Regions from separate parts of the Marinobacter sp. M5B genome, predicted to be linked through region 1. Evidence: predicted binding sites of a transcription regulator. Region 1 holds the regulator's gene; each other region holds the start of a gene.

Region 1 (4,580 bases):
TGGAAGCTGACGACCTGGTCCACTTGACGGGGGATGTTCGGGTGTCCCAGCAAGCCCAAGGTGGGCGCCCCCTGACATTAACCACGTCAACGCTGACACTGGATAACACAGAGCGTACTGTTTACACAGACGCCCCGGTGGAACTGACCGACTCGTTCAGCCTGACCCGCGCAACCGGCATGAAGGCATGGATTGATGACCGAATCCTCGAACTCGACTCTGACGTGGAAGGACGCTATGAGACCGGCAAGTAAATTCATGCCCAACCCTCACCGCAATAGGCACCAACCGGTGGCATCGCGCCCGGCAGTCTCAGCGATTGTCCTGGCGCTGACAATGACCGTGGGCATGCCGTTCGCCGCGGCCTTTGATCTTGAGTCTGACCAACCCATCAGGGTCAATGCCGACAACGCGCGGCTCGACGAAGGCCAGGGCATTGCAACCTATACCGGCTCGGTTGAAATGAGCCAGGGCGATGCCAACCTTATGGCGGACAAAGTTGTACTCCACCGGGATGAGAATGGCGTCAGCCGCATTGAAGCCACCGGTACCCCGGCACGCTACCGCCAGCCTGCCATGGAAGGCCAGGGCGAAACCGACGCCCGTGCGCTAACGATCACCTGGTCCGCCTCCGACAACCGGGTTACCTTTCAGCGCGAAGCTGTGATCGAACAGGGCGGCAACCTGTTCCGGGGCGACGTCATTCATTATGACAGCGCCGAACGCGTGGTGACCGCAGAAGGCTCTGCTGACCAGGGCGATGGCAGCGGTCGCGTCGAAATGGTCATCCAGCCGCGCGGCAACGCCGGTAGCAATCCAGATAACAACCCTAACGGACAGGATATCGATGGCAGTTCTCAGGGCCAGTAACCTCGCAAAAAGCTACAAACAGAAGAAGGTCGTCATCGACGTTTCCCTGGAAATTCGCAGTGGCGAGATCGTCGGCTTACTCGGCCCCAATGGCGCGGGCAAAACGACGTGTTTCTACATGATTGTTGGCCTGGTTCCCGCCGACAACGGTCGAATCACCATCGACAATCAGGACATAACGCCGCTGCCCATGCATGGTCGTGCCCGCAAGGGAATCGGGTACCTGCCCCAGGAAGCATCCGTGTTCCGCAAGCTTACCGTACGCGACAACATACTGGCGATCCTGGAAACCCGCCGCGAACTCAAACGCGCTGACCGGGAGGCCAAGTTAGAGGAACTGCTTGAAGAGTTTCACATTACCCACATCCGCGATAGCGTCGGCATGGCCCTGTCAGGCGGCGAGCGACGACGGGTGGAAATTGCCCGGGCGCTGGCGATGGAGCCGGCGTTCATCCTGCTGGACGAACCCTTCGCCGGAGTCGACCCGATCTCCGTGAGCGACATCAAGCAAATCATCCGACACTTGCGGGACAAGGGCATCGGCGTACTGATCACCGACCACAACGTGCGGGAAACCCTCGACATCTGCGAGAATGCCTACATTGTCAGCGGCGGCCACATCATTGCCTCTGGTAATTCGGACGATATACTGGCCAACCAGCAGGTCAAGGAAGTGTATCTGGGCAACGAGTTTCGCCTGTAGTACACTCGGCAAAGAACTTGCTTGGTGCGGCAAGTAGCCAGCATACAAAGAGTTTTTGTGCAACCCCGGCTCCAGAAAGCGCCCTGATGACGTAAAGAGAGAGCCTGAGTGACGGAAGAGAGAGACCGAGTGACGGATTCTGAACCATGGTTATGAAAGCCTCACTACAGTTAAAGCTGGGCCAAAGCCTGACCATGACGCCCCAGCTGCAACAGGCTATCAGGCTTCTGCAGCTCTCCACCCTGGACCTCCAGCAGGAAATCCAGCAGGCATTGGAATCCAACCCAATGCTGGAAACCTCCGAAGACGACGACAACCAGAATCCGGAATCAACGGACAGTGACAACGAGTCGTCTGAAACGGCGTCAACCGAGGAATCCAACACCGCTTCAGACACCGCTACTGAGTGGGACGAATCCGAAAACGGACCTGACTGGTCATCAGAAACGGACAGTCCCGACACCATTCCCGACGATCTTCCCGTCGACACCGCCTGGGATGACATTTACCAGTCAGCCCCCGCGTCAGCAGCCCGTAACGACGACGAAAACGACCACGACTTCGAAACCCGTAACTCCCCCACCGAAACGCTCCAGGACCACCTGGAATGGCAACTGAACCTGACGCCCATGAGCGAGCGGGATCAGGCCATCGCCCATGCCCTGATGGATGCGGTTGATAACCATGGCTACCTGACCTCTCCGCTTGAAGAAATTCATTCAGGCATGGTGGACGAATCCGACGAAGACCCGCTGGAACTGGACGAAGTGGAAGCCGTTCTTCATCGCCTGCAGCACTTCGATCCACCCGGCGTGTTCGCCCGTAATCTGCAGGAATGCCTGCTGATCCAGCTGAATCAGCTGCCCCCGGAAACACCCTGGCTGGCTCAGGCGCGACTGGTGATTACCCACTACATAAACCTGCTGGGTAACCGTGATTACGCCCAGCTGTTACGCCGCAGCCGCCTGAAAGAAGAGCAGCTACGGGACGTTCTGGCACTTATTACCGGGTTAAACCCCCGTCCCGGCGACACCCTGGATCAGGCCGAGCCAGACTACGTCATCCCGGATGTGATCGTGCGCAAGCACAATGAACGCTGGCGCGTGGAACTGAATCCTGAAATTGCACCGCGCATTCGTGTGAATGCAAGCTATGCTTCTCTTATAAAGCGTGCGGACAGCAGTGCTGACAACACCTACCTGCGGGACCAGTTGCAGGAGGCAAAGTGGTTCATCAAGAGCCTGCAGAGCCGCAACGAAACCCTGCTTAAGGTGGCCACGCGCATTGTCGAGCACCAGCAGGGATTCCTGGATCATGGCGAGGAAGCCATGAAACCATTGATTCTCTCGGATATTGCCCAGGCGGTGGAAATGCACGAGTCGACCATTTCAAGGGTCACCACCCAGAAATACATGCACACGCCGCGGGGCATATTTGAACTTAAGTATTTTTTCTCGAGCCATGTCAGTACCGACGAGGGTGGAGAGTGCTCATCCACGGCAATCCGCGCGATGATCAAGAAGCTGATTGCAACGGAAACTCCGAAAAAGCCATTGAGCGATAGCAAAATTGCAGCCATGCTAGGAGACCAGGGTATCAAGGTGGCTAGACGAACCGTGGCCAAGTATCGCGAGGCAATGCACATTCCTCCGTCCAACGAGCGAAAGCGATTGGTGTAGGAAGCGTCTGTTCCCGGCCTCACGGGGAGAGCCCTTTCCTGAAAGTATACCGCCTGCAGCATAACGCTGTGGCACACAGCCGGTATCCTAACGGGTGCCGGCAAGCTGAAAACAGGAGAAGCCTATGCAACTCAATATTTCAGGCCATCACGTAGAACTGACTCCCGCACTGAAAGATTACGTATCAGGCAAATTTGAAAAGCTTGAGCGGCACTTCGACCATATCAGCAATTGCCAGGTTACCCTTGAGGTGGAAAAAGTGCGCCAGATGGCGGAAGCTACGCTTCACGTGATAGGTGGTGAGATTCACGCAAAGGCCGAAAACAGCGATATGTACGCTGCCATTGATGCACTGGTAGACAAGCTGGACAGGCAGATCCTGAAGCACAAGGAAAAGAACGTAGACCGGATGCACGGGAACGGCGCCCGCTAGGACGACGCCCCCGGCATGACAGTTAATCGAGCTGCGGCACTGGCTAACCATGCAACACGTGCCGCAGCCTTTTTTTACGGAAATGCAGTCGATTCATGACCGACACATCCCTGACTATCGAGAACATTCTCGCGCCGGAGCTAACCCTTTGCCGGGTGCCTGCCTCCAGCAAAAAGCGGGTTATGGAAACCATTGCCGAGCAGATCCAGCAACACGACGCTTTGCTCAGCGACACCCAGATATTCACTAATCTGGTCGCACGGGAGCGACTGGGGAGCACGGGTATCGGACAGGGCATCGCGATCCCCCACTGCAGACTGGAAGGGCTGGATCACGTGGTTGGCGTTTTGCTGACCCTGGAAGAAGGCGTTGCGTTCGATGCTATTGACAACCAGCCGGTGGACCTCGTCTTCACCTTGATTGTCCCCAAGGAAGCCACCAGCGAGCATCTTGAGCTTTTGAGCCAACTTGCTGAGAAGTTCAACGAACGTGCATTCTGCGACCAGCTGCGTCAGTGCACTGATGCAGGCTCTCTCTATCGCCGGATGACAGCCGAAACAAGCTGAACAACTCCACATCCAAGGTGAACGGGCTATGAAACTGATCATCGTCAGCGGCCGATCAGGTTCCGGGAAAAGTACCGCGTTACATGTTCTGGAAGACCTGGGCTTTTACTGCATTGACAACCTGCCCATTGGCCTCCTGTTCCCCCTCACACAGGAAGCCACCAACCAGAACTCTCCCAGCCGGCTGGGAAAGATGGCGGTCAGCATCGATGCCCGTAACCTTTCCGGAGAATTGAGCAACTTCGAGGATATCTACCGCAGCCTTCAGGATACTGGCGTAACCATCGAGATCATCTATCTCGACGCCGATGAACAGTCTCTTCTGCAGC
Region 2 (4,580 bases), 510 kb from region 1:
TGCAGGTTGGTGCGGAAGCCAGCCTGGCCAACGGCCAGTGGACAGCCACCAAAGCCATCATGAGCCGCAGCGCGCGAGTGCTTATGGAAGGTTGGGTGAGGGTGCCCTTGATCTAATTGTGACGCTGGTTGCGACAGGTTTCACGATTCCAGAATTCAGCGCTTGTAAGCTCTTTGAATAAAAGAGATAAACGCTTAAATTTCAACGGAATGTGAAAAATGTCGCAACCATTCGGTCCGTCTGGCCTTCCTCTTATTGTTTGTTCAATCGCCTTGGCATTGGTTGGATGTGGTGACGGTGGGTCCTCCTCATCATCGAATTCTTCGCAAGCTGGGCAAGACAACGCTGGCCCCGGAGTGACGGCGAAATCCCTGCCCGAACTGGATGGCTATATTGAGCACGACTATTCCTTACGAGGCACGAACGAGAACCCACGGGTTTATCGTCGTAATCTTGAATCTCACTCGCTGGCTTATGTGCAGGCAGGGGATAAGGTGGGTGGACAGGTATTTGCCGGGGGTGTCTTTACCGACAATCTGTTCGCTCCAGCCGCCGTAACCGCAAGCTCAACCAGCGTGTCGATTCACAGCCGCGTTGATGGAACAAGTGTCAAACTGTCGAATATTGGTGGCGGGCAGGAACCTTGTTCCGTTAAGGGTTTCGTGAACAGCGACCTGTCGACAGGACTTGTCAATCTGGCGATGTCCGGCGGTAATCTGACATGCGACCTCTCGGTTGATTCCGACGACACGCATTACTGGTGGACATTGGGAGCCAATACGCTCGAGGTCTGGGAAGCGGATGGGGTGTCATCCTACACGGATGTATTCTTCAACGGCGACGGCGATATCGATTTTGTGGTCGCCAATAACTATGCCGAAAGGACGATCATCCTGTATGGAGAGTCAGGCGCTGAGCTGAAGCGGGTGGCGGGAAGCACCTGGGTGCCGAGAGTCTACCCCATGGCAGAACCCGGCCCCACACGGGATGAGACGTTTGTGGGTGTGCTCAGTGACGGCGAGTTTTTGATGACCTCAGTTGCGATGCTGTTGGACTCCGGTCTTGCAGGCGCACAACCTGTGCTGTCGGGACTTTCTGAGTCTGCCCGGTTGGCCTCACTCTCTTTGATCGAGGACGACAAATACACAATCATCGCGGACCGTGGCGTGTTGCACAAGGTCGATGAAATCAATCGATCTGCCTCTTTGTTTGCTGATTTCTCAGATAAGTTTGCGGATGGTTGGGCGCTCGACGATGTTGTCGTTATGGGCGACAAAGCCATCGCTTTATGGACGACTTTTCAGGGTGCTGATCGCTCAGACCCTCTCGGTGAAGTCTATACCGTCGATCTGAGTTCGGGTGAGGTCGATTTGCTTCTGGCGGTGGAATCTACGTTTGTTGCTTCTCGAACGGAATCACTGCTTTTCGTCAATTTCCTGGATTTCTCAGGTCGTAACAGAACCCTGATTGTAGGCCGGCCCGGTGGCCCGGTTGTGCCTAACGCGGAAACCTACTATGCAACGTCGATGAACCTGACTCGTGGCGGAGACCGAGCAAAAGTGCTGGCGATGAGCTCTTCCATCGAGAGGGATGTGCTCAGCCCCGCGGGATTGCTCAACCCCGACATATGGGCCGTCAATGAAACCACCGGGAACATAACAAGCAAGGTAATGACGCTGCCTTACAATTGTTACTCTATGGACTCTCTTTATGCGATTAACAGTCACCTCAGCGTCGTGTCTTTCTGTGAGGATGGGTTCGCGATAGAAGAGCTGGAGCTAGAGAGAGGGACGTTGAGTTTCGTCACCTCGGATCTGCGGGCAATAAACTGAAGGGTAATGGTTGGAAAGCTAAAAGCCCCACCAGCTTGAGCCTGGAGGCCCACGTTCCGGCTCCGCAAAACACCTGTCGAGCTTGCGGAGCCGAAGCGCTCTACTTATGCCTTGCGACTACGGCGACGCAGTCCAAAACCCAGGGCGCCAAGCCCCAGCAGGGCCAGGGTGCTGGGCTCCGGAACCGGGTTGGTCGGAGTAATCGGGCTACCGGCGTCGAAATCGTTGTTGTCAGTATCGCTCAGGAAGCTGAACATGCCTGAGAACAGGCTGCCATCGAAATCGATAGCCATGGTTGTAAACAGGTCGTCGTAAAATACACCATCGAGGGAAAGCTTGTCGGAGTATTCAACGTTCACGGTTGTGCTATCCGTCAGATCGCCGGAATTGGACAGTCGAAAAGGCTTGCCCAGGGCTGAATCTGGTGAGCGGGAGTCGCTACCAACAATGTCAAAGATCGTGTTTCCCGGACGCCCGTTCAATACGATGCTGGTGACGTCTTGAACGGAATTGAAGGTAAACGGGGAGCTGTAGGTGTCTCCATTGATAGACAAGCTCCAGCCACTACCGATGGCTTCGCCATAGGAAGAGCTGCCGACTGTACCGTCAAATGCCACGGTTTCACAGGCTGCGCTGGCAAAGCAAGTAGTGACTTCCATGCCGTCCATCAGCGAGCCGTCGGTTGAATACCCGGTCAGCATTTCGGTGTTGTAGAGGTCGCCGTCAGAGTTGACGACGTTTACGATGGGGGCTGCGTAAGCGTTCCCGGCCATTGCAGCGGCCAATCCCAGGCCGATCACTATTTTGTGGTCAAATCCTTTCATACTTCATTCTCCTTGCGTTTTTACCGATATCCATATTCACCCCGCGTTTCCTGCAGAGTGGTCTCCGGACTGCGTTCTTAGCAAGAAAAAAGCCAGCTTGGATATTTTTCGGTTAAAACAGCCGGTTGGCATTTTCTGAATGCTCTGGTCACCGGTGAGGCATTGAAAAGTGTATAAAAAGTCAACGCTTAAGATCTGGATGGCTGTATCCCGGCCGGGCCGATGTACTAACCTGTTTGGCATGACTGTTTTTCGTTCTTAGTCTCTCACTGAGATCCAAAACCAATAAGGGATTCGCAATGAGCTCCAACGCTGATCAGAACATTCGCCCCGACTATGACGACGTCCTGCAGGCAATCGTCGACTACGCTCTCGGCTATCGGATAAAAAGCAAAGAGGCTTGGAATACCGCGAGAAACTGCCTGATAGATACCCTCGGTTGCGGCCTTCTCGCCCTGCGTTTCCCTGAATGCACCAAGCACCTTGGGCCGCTGGTTGACGGAACCGTTGTACCCCATGGCGCCCGGGTTCCGGGCACTCCTTACAGACTCGATCCGGTAAAGGCGGCCTGGGATATTGGCTGTATCGTGCGCTGGCTGGACTACAACGATACCTGGCTGGCGGCGGAGTGGGGCCACCCCTCGGATAACCTGGGGGGCATACTGGCCGTGGCGGATCATCTGTCCCAGAAGCGGGTGGCGGAGGGCAAGGCGCCCCTGACCATGCGGGATGTCCTGGAGGCTATGATCATGGCCCATGAAATCCAGGGGGTGCTTGCACTCGAAAACTCGTTTAACCGGGTGGGGCTGGATCACGTTGTGCTCGTCAAGGTGGCCTCAACCGCTGTTGTCGCAAAACTGATGGGTGCCAGTCGCGATCAAATGCTGTCGGCCTTGTCCCATGCCTGGGTGGACGGCCAGGCGCTGCGAACCTACCGTCATGCGCCGAACGCTGGCTCCCGAAAATCCTGGGCGGCGGGAGATGCAACGTCCCGCGCCGTGCGGCTGGCCGATATTGCAATGCGGGGAGAAATGGGCATCCCGGGGGTGCTCACGGCGCCCCAATGGGGCTTCTACGACATCCTGTTCAGCAAAACCAATAAAGATCAGAAACTGAAACCTGAGGACAAGCGTCAGTTTACTTTACCCCAGGCTTTTGGCGCCTACGTGATGGAAAACATTCTGTTCAAGATATCCTTCCCGGCCGAGTTCCATGCTCAAACAGCGGCGGAAGCAGCGGTCATACTTCATCCCGAGGTAAAAGACCGCCTGGATGACATCGAACGAATCGTTATCACCACCCACGAATCTGCCATCCGTATCATCTCGAAACAGGGCACATTGGCAAACGCGGCCGACCGGGATCACTGCCTTCAATACATGGCTGCTGTACCGTTGATTTTTGGGGGGCTGACAGCGGAGCATTATGAAGACAGCTTCCATGAGGCCAACCCGATGATCGACCAACTCCGAGACAAGATGGACGTGGTGGAAGATGAGCGATATACGCGTGAGTATCTGGAAGCAGATAAGCGCTCAATTGCCAATGCGATTCAGGTGTTCTTCGCCGACGGCACCAGCACGGATAAGGTGGCAGTTGAGTATCCCATTGGCCATCGCCGTCGCCGAAAGGAGGGGATTCCCCTGCTTGAGGATAAGTTCCGCCATAACCTGGCGACCCGGTTTCCTGGTCAGCGCTGCGAGAAGATCTTTAACCTGTGTAAAGATCAAGCGCTATTGGAGTCGACCCCCGCACACGAATTTGTTGACCTGTTTGTTATCTGAACTGATTGGAGCGCCTGCTCTCCGGGCATAGCGAGGGGTTGTCGAAAAACTTTACATTGAGAAAATGTGCGGGCTTCTAACTGACTGAAAATGAACCAGTTGAAGCCGTGGCACGTCTTATGCAGCAGTTACTCCCTATC
Region 3 (4,580 bases), 1.5 Mb from region 1:
GCGCCGGGATAGTCGCGGATTTTCACCTCCGCGTCCGGGTTCTCCGCCAGGATGCGTTCGTTGCGATCCTCCTGCATGGTGACAAACTGCGCCGCCCGGTCCCGCTGGTTGCTGTGCTCCTGCCACAACTGCCCAGACTGCTCCAGCACATCGGCGGGGCCCGGGAAGGCCCCCAGCGATGTTTGCACCTGGGGCGCGGCCAGATGCCAGAAGCCGAGGAACAGCGCGATACCGATAGCTGGCAGCAGCAACTGGCGGAAGGTTTCGGCCAGGTTCTGGCCGGACAGCTTTTCCGTCAACGCACGGAGCCAGCGTTGGCCTGATGATAACGAGTCGGTCTGGCTGAGCGTGGTCATGTGATGTCTCCTGACACTCAAGTCTTAAGGGGTTTGCGAGCCTTTCAGGCCAATCTCAAAGCTGTCGATGTAGGCGTTCGGTTCCCTCGGAGTGAAGGCCACGCCATCGATCAGCTCGCCCTGGTGCGGGCGCGCAAAGTTTTCCGCATCCAGGTCCGGGAAATCCTCTGCCTTGAGCGTGCCGTCCTCGATCAGGGTTCGGGCCGCTTCCTTGTAGATATCCGCGCGATAGACCTTGGCTGCGGTTTCCATATACCAGTCGTCGGACTTCGGCTCGGCAATCTGCCCCCAGCGGCGCATCTGGCTCAGATACCAGATGGCATCGGAGGGATAGGGGTAGGTGGCGTAGTAGCGAAAGAACACGTTGAAGTCCGGCACCTTGCGGACATCGCCTTTCTCGTACTCGAAGGTGCCGGTCATGGAGTTAGCGATCACTTCCTCGTCGGCGCCCACGTAGCTTGAGCGGGACAGGATTTTCACCGCCTCTTCACGGTTGGCGTTGTCATTTTCATCCAGCCAGTGGGCGGCGCGGATCAGTGCACGAAGCAGCCTGAGATGGGTGTTGGGATACTGTTCTGCCCAGGCTTCAGTAACACCGAATACTTTCTCAGGGTTGTTGGGCCAGATTTCGTAGTCGGTGATGACCGGCACGCCGATGCCTTTGAACACTGCTTGCTGGTTCCAGGGCTCACCCACGCAATAGCCCTGAATGGTGCCGGCTTCCATGGTGGCCGGCATTTGCGGTGGCGGCGTGACCGACAGGTGAACGTCGGCGTCTATGTTGCCGCTGGTGTCACCACGCTGGGGAGCGTAATAGCCCGGGTTCAGGCCGCCTGCAGCGAGCCAGTAACGAAGCTCGTAGTTGTGGGTGGACACCGGGAAAACCATGCCCATGCGAAAACGCTCGCCCTTGTCACGGTACTGGTCGATGACCGGTTTCAGAGCAGTGGCGCTGATCGGATGAGCGGGATTGCCGTCGCTGCCGTCTTCAATGTGTGGGCGCATTTGCTCCCATACGTCGTTCGATACGGTAATGCCGTTGCCGTTCAGGTCCATGCTGAACGCGGTGATGATGTCCGCCTGGGTGCCGTAACCAATGGTCGCACCAAGTGGCTGGCCTGCCAGCATGTGGGCGCCATCAAGGGTGCCGGTCACCACGCCGTCGAGCAGGACTTTCCAGTTGGCCTGGGCTTCGAGTTCCACGAACAGGCCTTCATCCAGGAAAAATCCCTGTTCCCAGGCAATGGCCAGTGGCGCCATGTCCGTCAGTTTGATGAAGCCGAGCTTCAGGTCTGGCTTTTCGGCCGGGCCGATGTCGGCGTGTGCTGAGCCCGCCGCCGTCAAGATCAAGAATGTCGCTGCCAGTGTTCTCAGTTGCATGGTGCTCTCCCGGAGTATTATTCAGACAAAAAAAAGCCTGCCCCCCGTTTCCGGGATGCAGGCCTCAATGCCTGATGTTCTGTCAGTTTTCGTCACTGCCGTTTACCCGCGCAGTGAATGCAAGATCGTCCATGTTGACAAAGCAGTCTGCGTGCCATGTTTTTAAATTATTGATATTTATAAATAATAATGAATGAGCACAAAAATGAGTGTTATTGAGGGCGGGATTTCGTGGCTGTTTTAGTGCGTGACGCTTCTTTATTGGGCGTAGCCTTGGGGTTGTCGGCCAGCCAGTCGTGGAGGTGCTCTCCCAACAGGCGGTCGCTGGCAACATCCACGGGGCCGTAGCGCCCCGACAGGGTAAAGGGGAGTTGGTGCCGGCCCTCGGTCTTGCTGTCGATAACCGGTGCGTCAATGCCCATGGAAGCTGCGGCGTTGCGGAACAGATCCGGCCTGACGACCTGACGAACCATGGCGCCGTCCACCGGGCCGAGTTGACCCCGGAGCGTCAGGCGGGTTGCCAGCCAATGGGCTTGCGACAGCCAGGGGAAGTTGGCGGAGTGGCGAAAAAAGTGTTGATGCAATCGCGGATGGAACAGACTGTACGGGTGGTTATCCAGCACGTTGATCTGTTCACCCAGATACTCGGGCCTGGCCAGGATGTCCCGTAGCAGGCGATGGTTGTGAGGGTTATCCAGCCACTGACAGGCTGCAAGCAGTGCCCGCAACAGGTGCCGGTGCATCACGTTGTGCTGCTCCGTCCAGTCGGCGCGCATACCCAGAACCTTTTCAGGGGCGTTCTGCCAGATCTGGTGGCCGGAATGGAGAATATGCCCCAGCTTCTCGTACTCCAGCAAGCTGTTCCAGGGCTCACCGACGCAGCAGCCTTCGATGGTATTTGATCGAAACGCGTCCACCATCTGTATCGGGGATACGGGGATGATCTGCACGTGCTTTTCCGCGTCTGGCCCGGCAGAGGCCAGCCAGTCCCGGAGCTGAAGGTCATGGCTGGACCAGGGCGCCACGGAGGCCAATCGTATTGGCTCGCCTCTGCCCCTGGCCACGCGTATCAGCGCGCGAGCGGTGGCAATGGGGTTCTCCAGATCCGTGGCTGAATGGGTCAGTTCGTGATGCAGCCGAGCGCTGAGGGTAATCCCGTTGCCGTTGCGGCTCAGCACCATGCCGACCACAACGGGCACTTTGGGGCGGTCGGTCGCCAGGGACATACTCAGCGGCATCGGCGCCAGCATGTGGCCGCCGTCCAGCAGGCCAAAACTGACCTTGTCGCGCAATGATGCCCAGGAGCCTTCACGCACCAGTTCCACGTCCAACCCTTCGGCATCAAACAGCCCCAGCTCTCGCGCAACAATCAATGGTGCGCTATCGAGCAGCGGCACAAAGCCGAGGCGGACATTGAATCCGGGATGCTTGTGAAGCGGGGTTGGACGAACCATGGATGCTCCCTAACAGCGTTGATCAGGATGCTTTCTGGATGGCACCGGCCGAGCCCTGGCTGTGTCGTTCCAACAGCTTGATAACGCGCCCCGCCATCACCGCCAGGCGTTCGCTGTGCTCCATGGCAGAGCTGCGCAGCATACGATAGGCCGTTTCCTCGTCGCAGTTTTCATGCCGCATGATCAGCCCTTTGGCTTTCTCAATAACCTTGCGGTCTTCCAGTGCCGAGCGGGTTTCCTCCAGCTCTGCCCTCAGTGCCTGAAAGGATTCGAACTGCGCTACGGCTGAGTCAATGATCGAGCGAACCCGGTCCGGCTGTATGCCGTCGACAACGTAGGCGCTGACCCCCGCCTTCACTGCGGCATGGATGGTGGCGCGATCACCGGGCTGGTCGGCGAAGAAAACGATGGGCCGGGGTGCGTGAGTGTTGAGGGTGCTCATGTTCTCCAGGGTATCCCGGTCGGGCGAGTCCATATCAATGATCACCATGTCCGGCTGGTCGCGGGCAACCGCTGCGGTCAGGCCGGTAGCATCCGGGCGCTGGCGAATGACTTCATGGCCCTCATGTCTGAGCGCCTGGCAAACCTGGCTTGCCCGTTCGGGGTCCTTGTCGATCAGAAGGATGCGAAGGGGTTCTGGCGAATTCATGATGGTTTCCTCGATGTACAGGCATTGGATGCCTTTCTCTTTAACGCTGTCAGCAAAACGGTTCCATCAGTGTCAGTGCAATAAATTTGCCAGGGTCACGGGAAGTGCCTTGCGAGCAGGGGAATAGCCGTTTCTCAAGGTCATGGGCAAATATTTTTATTCGTTAACTGTGCGCTCTGATTGGGCGTTTTTGAGCGTTTTGCACTGTTATGACTCCTGGCACGGGGGTATTGAGCGGTCCCAGAGTTTGCTGAAACACCTGCTGGCCGGTTTTCTCCGGGAGTGGCCCTGGATTTGCACGGGCTTTGGGAAACGTTTGTAGCGAAAGCTGACACGCCAACCATAAACTGCCAGGCCCGGGGTTACTTGATCCCGGTACTGAATGCTGGCAACGAAGCCCGCATGCCCGGTTCCTGCCTGTTCAGGGAGTTCCGGACATTGCGGGCTTTTTTGTGCGTGTAACACTCAGGAGACACCGTGGACTTACTCAACACTACTGGCCCGGACCCGGTTCATACCACCTGCCCCTATTGCGGGGTAGGCTGTGGCGTGATGGCCTATTCCGACGGCGGCACACCGGTGGCCGGGGACAAAGACCACCCTGCGAACAAGGGGCGTCTGTGTGTGAAAGGTGCCAGCCTTCACGAAACCACCGGCCAGGAAGACGGACGGTTGCTGTTCCCGATTGTCAGGGGGCGCCGCAGCGAATGGGAGCAGGCGCTGGACGAGGTGGCACATGCG
Region 4 (4,580 bases), 1.6 Mb from region 1:
TGGGCTGAGACAGCTTTCACCTCCGGCACATGCACTCTGCTGACACCAGCCGCCTTGAGAGTGTCTGCCAAAACCTCAAGGCCGCGGGCTTCGCACAACAACGCATCGGGAAAGGACGAAGGATTCTGTTTCACGTAATCGGTCATGCCACCAGTATAACCATGATCGGAAATCGCCTCGCAAACATCCTTGGCTTTGTCACAGGCTTCATGGATCATGGAGCTGCAAGGCCATCCCACACAGGAATAGCCCGATGACAGGTTTTAGCAAGCGCACGGCAAACGAACAGTTGAATCAAGAGGCGGACAAGGTTCACCGCAGAGATGTGGGCGCCCTGCTCGACCGCCAGCAGGCCATCGAGGACAAAGTCAGGAACAGTGGCAAACTGAGCCGGTTCAGCACCGATATCCGGCTGATGTTTTCCATGCTCAGGGACTACTGGCAGGGCAACTATCGCGAAGTACCCTGGAAAAGCATTGCGGCGATCGCCGGTGCCCTTGTTTACGTGCTCAATCCCCTGGATTTGATTCCGGACCTGCTGCTTGGATTCGGCCTGCTGGACGACGCCGGTGTGGTGGCCGCATGCCTGGCCCTGGTGGAATCCGACCTGCTTCGTTACGCAGCGTGGAAAGATCTTAAAATAGAAACACAAACGCTTACGGATAGCGATTGATTCAATAGTGGACTACCGTTAATCTTCGAAAGCCCTCTGAATCACAAAACCCTTTGGAGCTAATGTGGATTTTGCCACCCTGATCGGCCTTGTTGGGGCCATCCTGCTTATAGCCTCAGCCGTCATTCTTGGCGTGTCGCCGGATGTTTTTATCAATCCCCCCTCCATACTGATCGTGGTCGGTGGCACCATGCTGGTTGTGCTGGCGAAATTCAGCTTCAACCAGTTTTTCAGCGCCTTCAAAGTGGCCGCTCGAGCGTTCAAATTCCGCTTGCCGGACACCCGTGAAAGCATTGATGAACTGATTGAAGTAGCCAATGTTGCCCGCAAGCAAGGCATGCTCGGCCTGGAAGAGCGCGAAGTTGGCTCGCCGTTTCTCGGCCAGGGAATACAGATGCTGGTCGATGGCCAGGATGCTGAAACCATCAAACACCTGCTGTCCAAGGAGCGCCTACTGACGCTGGATCACAACCGGTCTGGCGCAAAAGTCTTTACGGCAATGGCCGATGTGGCCCCTGCCATGGGGATGATCGGAACCCTGATCGGGCTGGTGCAGATGCTGTCCAACATGGAAGACCCGAAATCCATCGGTCCTGCCATGGCGGTTGCCCTGCTCACCACACTCTACGGCGCAATGATTGCCACCATGATCGCCACCCCCATCGCGGACAAACTCTCGCTGCGAATGACTGAGGAAGCGCGTCTGCAATCGCTCTATATTGATGCGCTGGTTGCTATCAAGGAAGGCACCAATCCGCGGATTATCGAACAGATGCTGTCGAGTTACCTGACCCCGAAAGAACGTGAGAAAAACTCAGAAGCCGAGACCGCAGGCGTTTAGCCATGGACGAATTACCAGAAGAGGAAAAAGCGGGCATTCCCGCCTGGGTAGTGACATTCGCGGACCTGATGTCGCTGCTGATGTGCTTTTTCGTCCTGCTGTTGTCGTTCTCCGAGATCGACGCACAGAAGTTCAAACAGATCGCTGGTGAACTGTCGAAAGCGTTTGGTGTGCAGCGCGAGGTGCCCGTCCTTGAGGTACCCATGGGCACCAGCCCGATTTTCGATCAGTTTTCTCCGGCACCGCCCGAGCCCACCGTCGTCAACGAAGTCAAACAGACAACCACCGACGAGCAGCCCGAACTGGAAACCCTGAAAAGCCCTACGGATGTGGCTGTGGAATCCGCCATCCAGGAAGAGCTCGAGAAGACCCTGGAGCAGGTTCGATCGGTTCTTGAGACAGCCATCGAAGACGGCCGGGTCAACCTCATCCAGGACAATCATAGAATCATTGTTCGCGTTGAGGAGAAGGGGGCGTTTCCCTCCGGTTCGGCGGACCTGACCTGGGAGTTTGAAGGTCTGTTGCTGGAAATGGCCGACATACTGGTGCAGATCCCCGGCAAGCTGACCATCGAAGGCCATACCGACGATGTTCCCATCCGTACGCAGCGGTTCTACAGCAACTGGGATCTATCCGCCGCCCGGGCGGCAGCGGTTGCCAATGCGCTCCTCGCCGAGGGTAATCTGAAGCCTGCCCGGCTGGCGGTCACCGGTCTCGCTTATACCGAGCCACGAGTACCAAACACCTCTTCGGAGAACCGCGCCAAAAATCGCCGGGTGGAAATCATTATCGATCTGTCCGGACCGATCGAGGAACAGGAGATGCGGTTAAGGGAACTCATGAACCCCGAAGCCGATGTGTCTGCTGCACCGGATTCCCGCAGTTCCGACGACTCCGACCAGGACGAATTACTGTGGTAGACGGCCATATTGGTGCGCTCGGCCCATTAATGCACCATTAAAGAGCGCAAACACCCCGCCTTCAACTCAACTCCGCCCAATTTCAGAGCGGAAAATCACCTAATCGACTACCCGCTCTGAATTTGCCTCAAAATGGAACACTCCTTGCTTGGTGTGCACGCTATCAATGCACAACCCGCCCGTGACAGGTGGATAAAACCAAAAAATCAGGAGCAACCAACCCGTGGACATCACGAGTGCAGTACATACCCTGACCGAAAGCGCCAACACACTGTTCATTCTGATCGGTGCCATCATGGTACTGGCCATGCATGCTGGCTTCGCCTTCCTGGAAGTCGGCACCGTGCGTCACAAGAACCAGGTGAATGCCCTGGTAAAAATCATGACCGACTTCGGCATCTCCGCCGTGGCCTATTTTTTCATTGGCTACTACATCGCCTACGGCAGCCACTTTATGGCCGGCGCTTCAGAGCTGACGGCCGCAAATGGCTATGACCTGGTCAAGTTCTTCTTCCTGATGACCTTTGCCGCCGCCATTCCCGCCATCGTCTCCGGCGGTATCGCCGAGCGTGCGAAGTTCTACCCCATGCTTATCGCCTCCGGGCTGATCGTGGCATTTGTATATCCCTTCTTCGAGGGCATGATCTGGAACGGCAACTACGGCTTCCAGGCCTGGCTGGAGAACCAGTTTGGTGCAGCCTTCCACGACTTTGCCGGCTCGGTCGTGGTGCACGCCGTGGGCGGCTGGATCGCCCTGGCCGCCGTGCTCCTGCTGGGCGCACGTAAAGGCCGTTACCGCAATGGCCGCGTGGTGGCGTTTGCCCCCTCCAACATTCCATTCCTGGCGCTGGGCGCCTGGATTCTCACCGTCGGCTGGTTCGGCTTTAACGTGATGTCCGCCCAGACTCTGGATGGCATCAGCGGCCTGGTGGCGGTGAACAGCCTCATGGCCATGGTGGGTGGCGTTCTGGTGGCCATGCTGGTCGGCCGCAAGGACCCGGGCTTCATCCACAACGGACCGCTCGCCGGCCTGGTGGCGGTGTGCGCCGGTTCGGACCTGATGCACCCGGTCGGTGCGCTGATTACCGGTGGCATCGCCGGCGCCATCTTCGTGTACATGTTTGAGTGGGCCCAGGACAAGATTGAGCGCCTGGACGATGTACTGGGTGTATGGCCCCTGCACGGTGTGTGCGGTGTATGGGGTGCCATTGCCGCCGGCATCTTTGGCCAGGAAGCGTTCGGGGGCCTGGGCGGGGTCAGCCTGATGTCGCAGATCATCGGTGCGGTTGCCGGTGTTGTGGTGGCTTTTGTCGGCGGCCTGATCGTCTACGGCATTGTTAACGCCATCTCCGGCCTGCGTCTCACAGAAGAAGAGGAATTCAACGGTGCGGATGTCAGTATTCACCGCATTGGCGCTACGTCCCTGGAATAACCCTTGCCCGCCAGCCGCCTTTCCCGGCGGCTGGCAATGCTTTTTATTGACACTTCCCTCCGTCTGGCCTTTTCTTAAATAACCCGTTCCGGTGATAAACCCACGGTTTGCCGCCAGAGTGGCCTGCCTTTTGCTGTTCCTTTACATCATGGGAATGGCTGAATACCGACCGCCCACATCCGGTGGACGGCGTGTTCAGGAGAGGGTCATGGTTATGTTGATACAAACCCCACCCGAGGGTATCTACGACGAACTGTTCGACCAGAATAATCGGGTACGACCCAGCTGCAGGATGCTGGAGGACTGGCTGATCCGATCCGACGAAGCCCTGTTAGCCGAGAAGCGCCGCGAGGCAGACGTGCTGTTCCAACGCCTGGGCATCACCTTTAATGTCTATGGCGAAGACCAGGGGGCCGAACGGCTTATCCCGTTTGATCTGATCCCACGAGTAATCTCCGCCAGCGACTGGCAACGTCTGCAAGCTGGTTTGCGCCAGCGGGTGCAGGCGTTGAACCGCTTCCTGTTCGATATCTATCACGAGTTCGAGATTATTCGCGCCGGTGTCATCAGTGCTGAACAGGTATTCGCCAACCCCCAGTACCAGCCCGGCATGCAAAACCTCAAGCTACCACGTAATCTGTATTCCCACATAGCCGGCATCGATTTGATCCGCCACAACGACGGCGATTTCTACGTGCTGGAAGACAATCTCCG

The links. Region 1 encodes sigma-54, which starts transcription at its own class of promoters, with help from an activator protein. Its sites were predicted from a motif close to ANTGGCATNNANNTTGCTNT; they were not measured.
Region 2: a site for sigma-54 is predicted at 2,734-2,753, ahead of AAGD24_RS11835 (PEP-CTERM sorting domain-containing protein). Genes of this name have one in related genera too.
Region 3: a site for sigma-54 is predicted at 1,876-1,895, ahead of AAGD24_RS00810 (CmpA/NrtA family ABC transporter substrate-binding protein). Genes of this name have one in related genera too.
Region 4: a site for sigma-54 is predicted at 2,566-2,585, ahead of AAGD24_RS01325 (ammonium transporter). Genes of this name have one in related genera too.

The regions. Positions count from the first base shown of each region.
Region 1 covers NZ_CP156894.1:3,130,913-3,135,492, forward strand. The annotation lists gene lptC (LPS export ABC transporter periplasmic protein LptC) at 1-254, shown strand, start outside; gene lptA (lipopolysaccharide transport periplasmic protein LptA) at 337-870, shown strand; gene lptB (LPS export ABC transporter ATP-binding protein) at 848-1,573, shown strand; gene AAGD24_RS14205 (RNA polymerase factor sigma-54) at 1,726-3,252, shown strand; gene hpf (ribosome hibernation promoting factor) at 3,377-3,685, shown strand; gene ptsN (PTS IIA-like nitrogen regulatory protein PtsN) at 3,781-4,251, shown strand; gene rapZ (RNase adapter RapZ) at 4,280-4,580, shown strand, end outside.
Region 2 covers NZ_CP156894.1:2,616,629-2,621,208, reverse strand. The annotation lists gene prpF (2-methylaconitate cis-trans isomerase PrpF) at 1-116, shown strand, start outside; gene AAGD24_RS11840 (hypothetical protein) at 219-1,832, shown strand; gene AAGD24_RS11835 (PEP-CTERM sorting domain-containing protein) at 1,937-2,656, opposite strand; gene prpD (2-methylcitrate dehydratase) at 2,956-4,440, shown strand.
Region 3 covers NZ_CP156894.1:185,346-189,925, forward strand. The annotation lists gene AAGD24_RS00805 (ABC transporter permease) at 1-356, opposite strand, end outside; gene AAGD24_RS00810 (CmpA/NrtA family ABC transporter substrate-binding protein) at 381-1,736, opposite strand; gene AAGD24_RS00815 (CmpA/NrtA family ABC transporter substrate-binding protein) at 1,949-3,190, opposite strand; gene AAGD24_RS00820 (ANTAR domain-containing response regulator) at 3,213-3,839, opposite strand; gene AAGD24_RS00825 (nitrate reductase) at 4,317-4,580, shown strand, end outside.
Region 4 covers NZ_CP156894.1:296,006-300,585, reverse strand. The annotation lists gene AAGD24_RS01345 (fructosamine kinase family protein) at 1-218, opposite strand, end outside; gene AAGD24_RS01340 (YkvA family protein) at 254-673, shown strand; gene pomA (flagellar motor protein PomA) at 738-1,514, shown strand; gene AAGD24_RS01330 (MotB family protein) at 1,517-2,434, shown strand; gene AAGD24_RS01325 (ammonium transporter) at 2,658-3,866, shown strand; gene AAGD24_RS01320 (circularly permuted type 2 ATP-grasp protein) at 4,081-4,580, shown strand, end outside.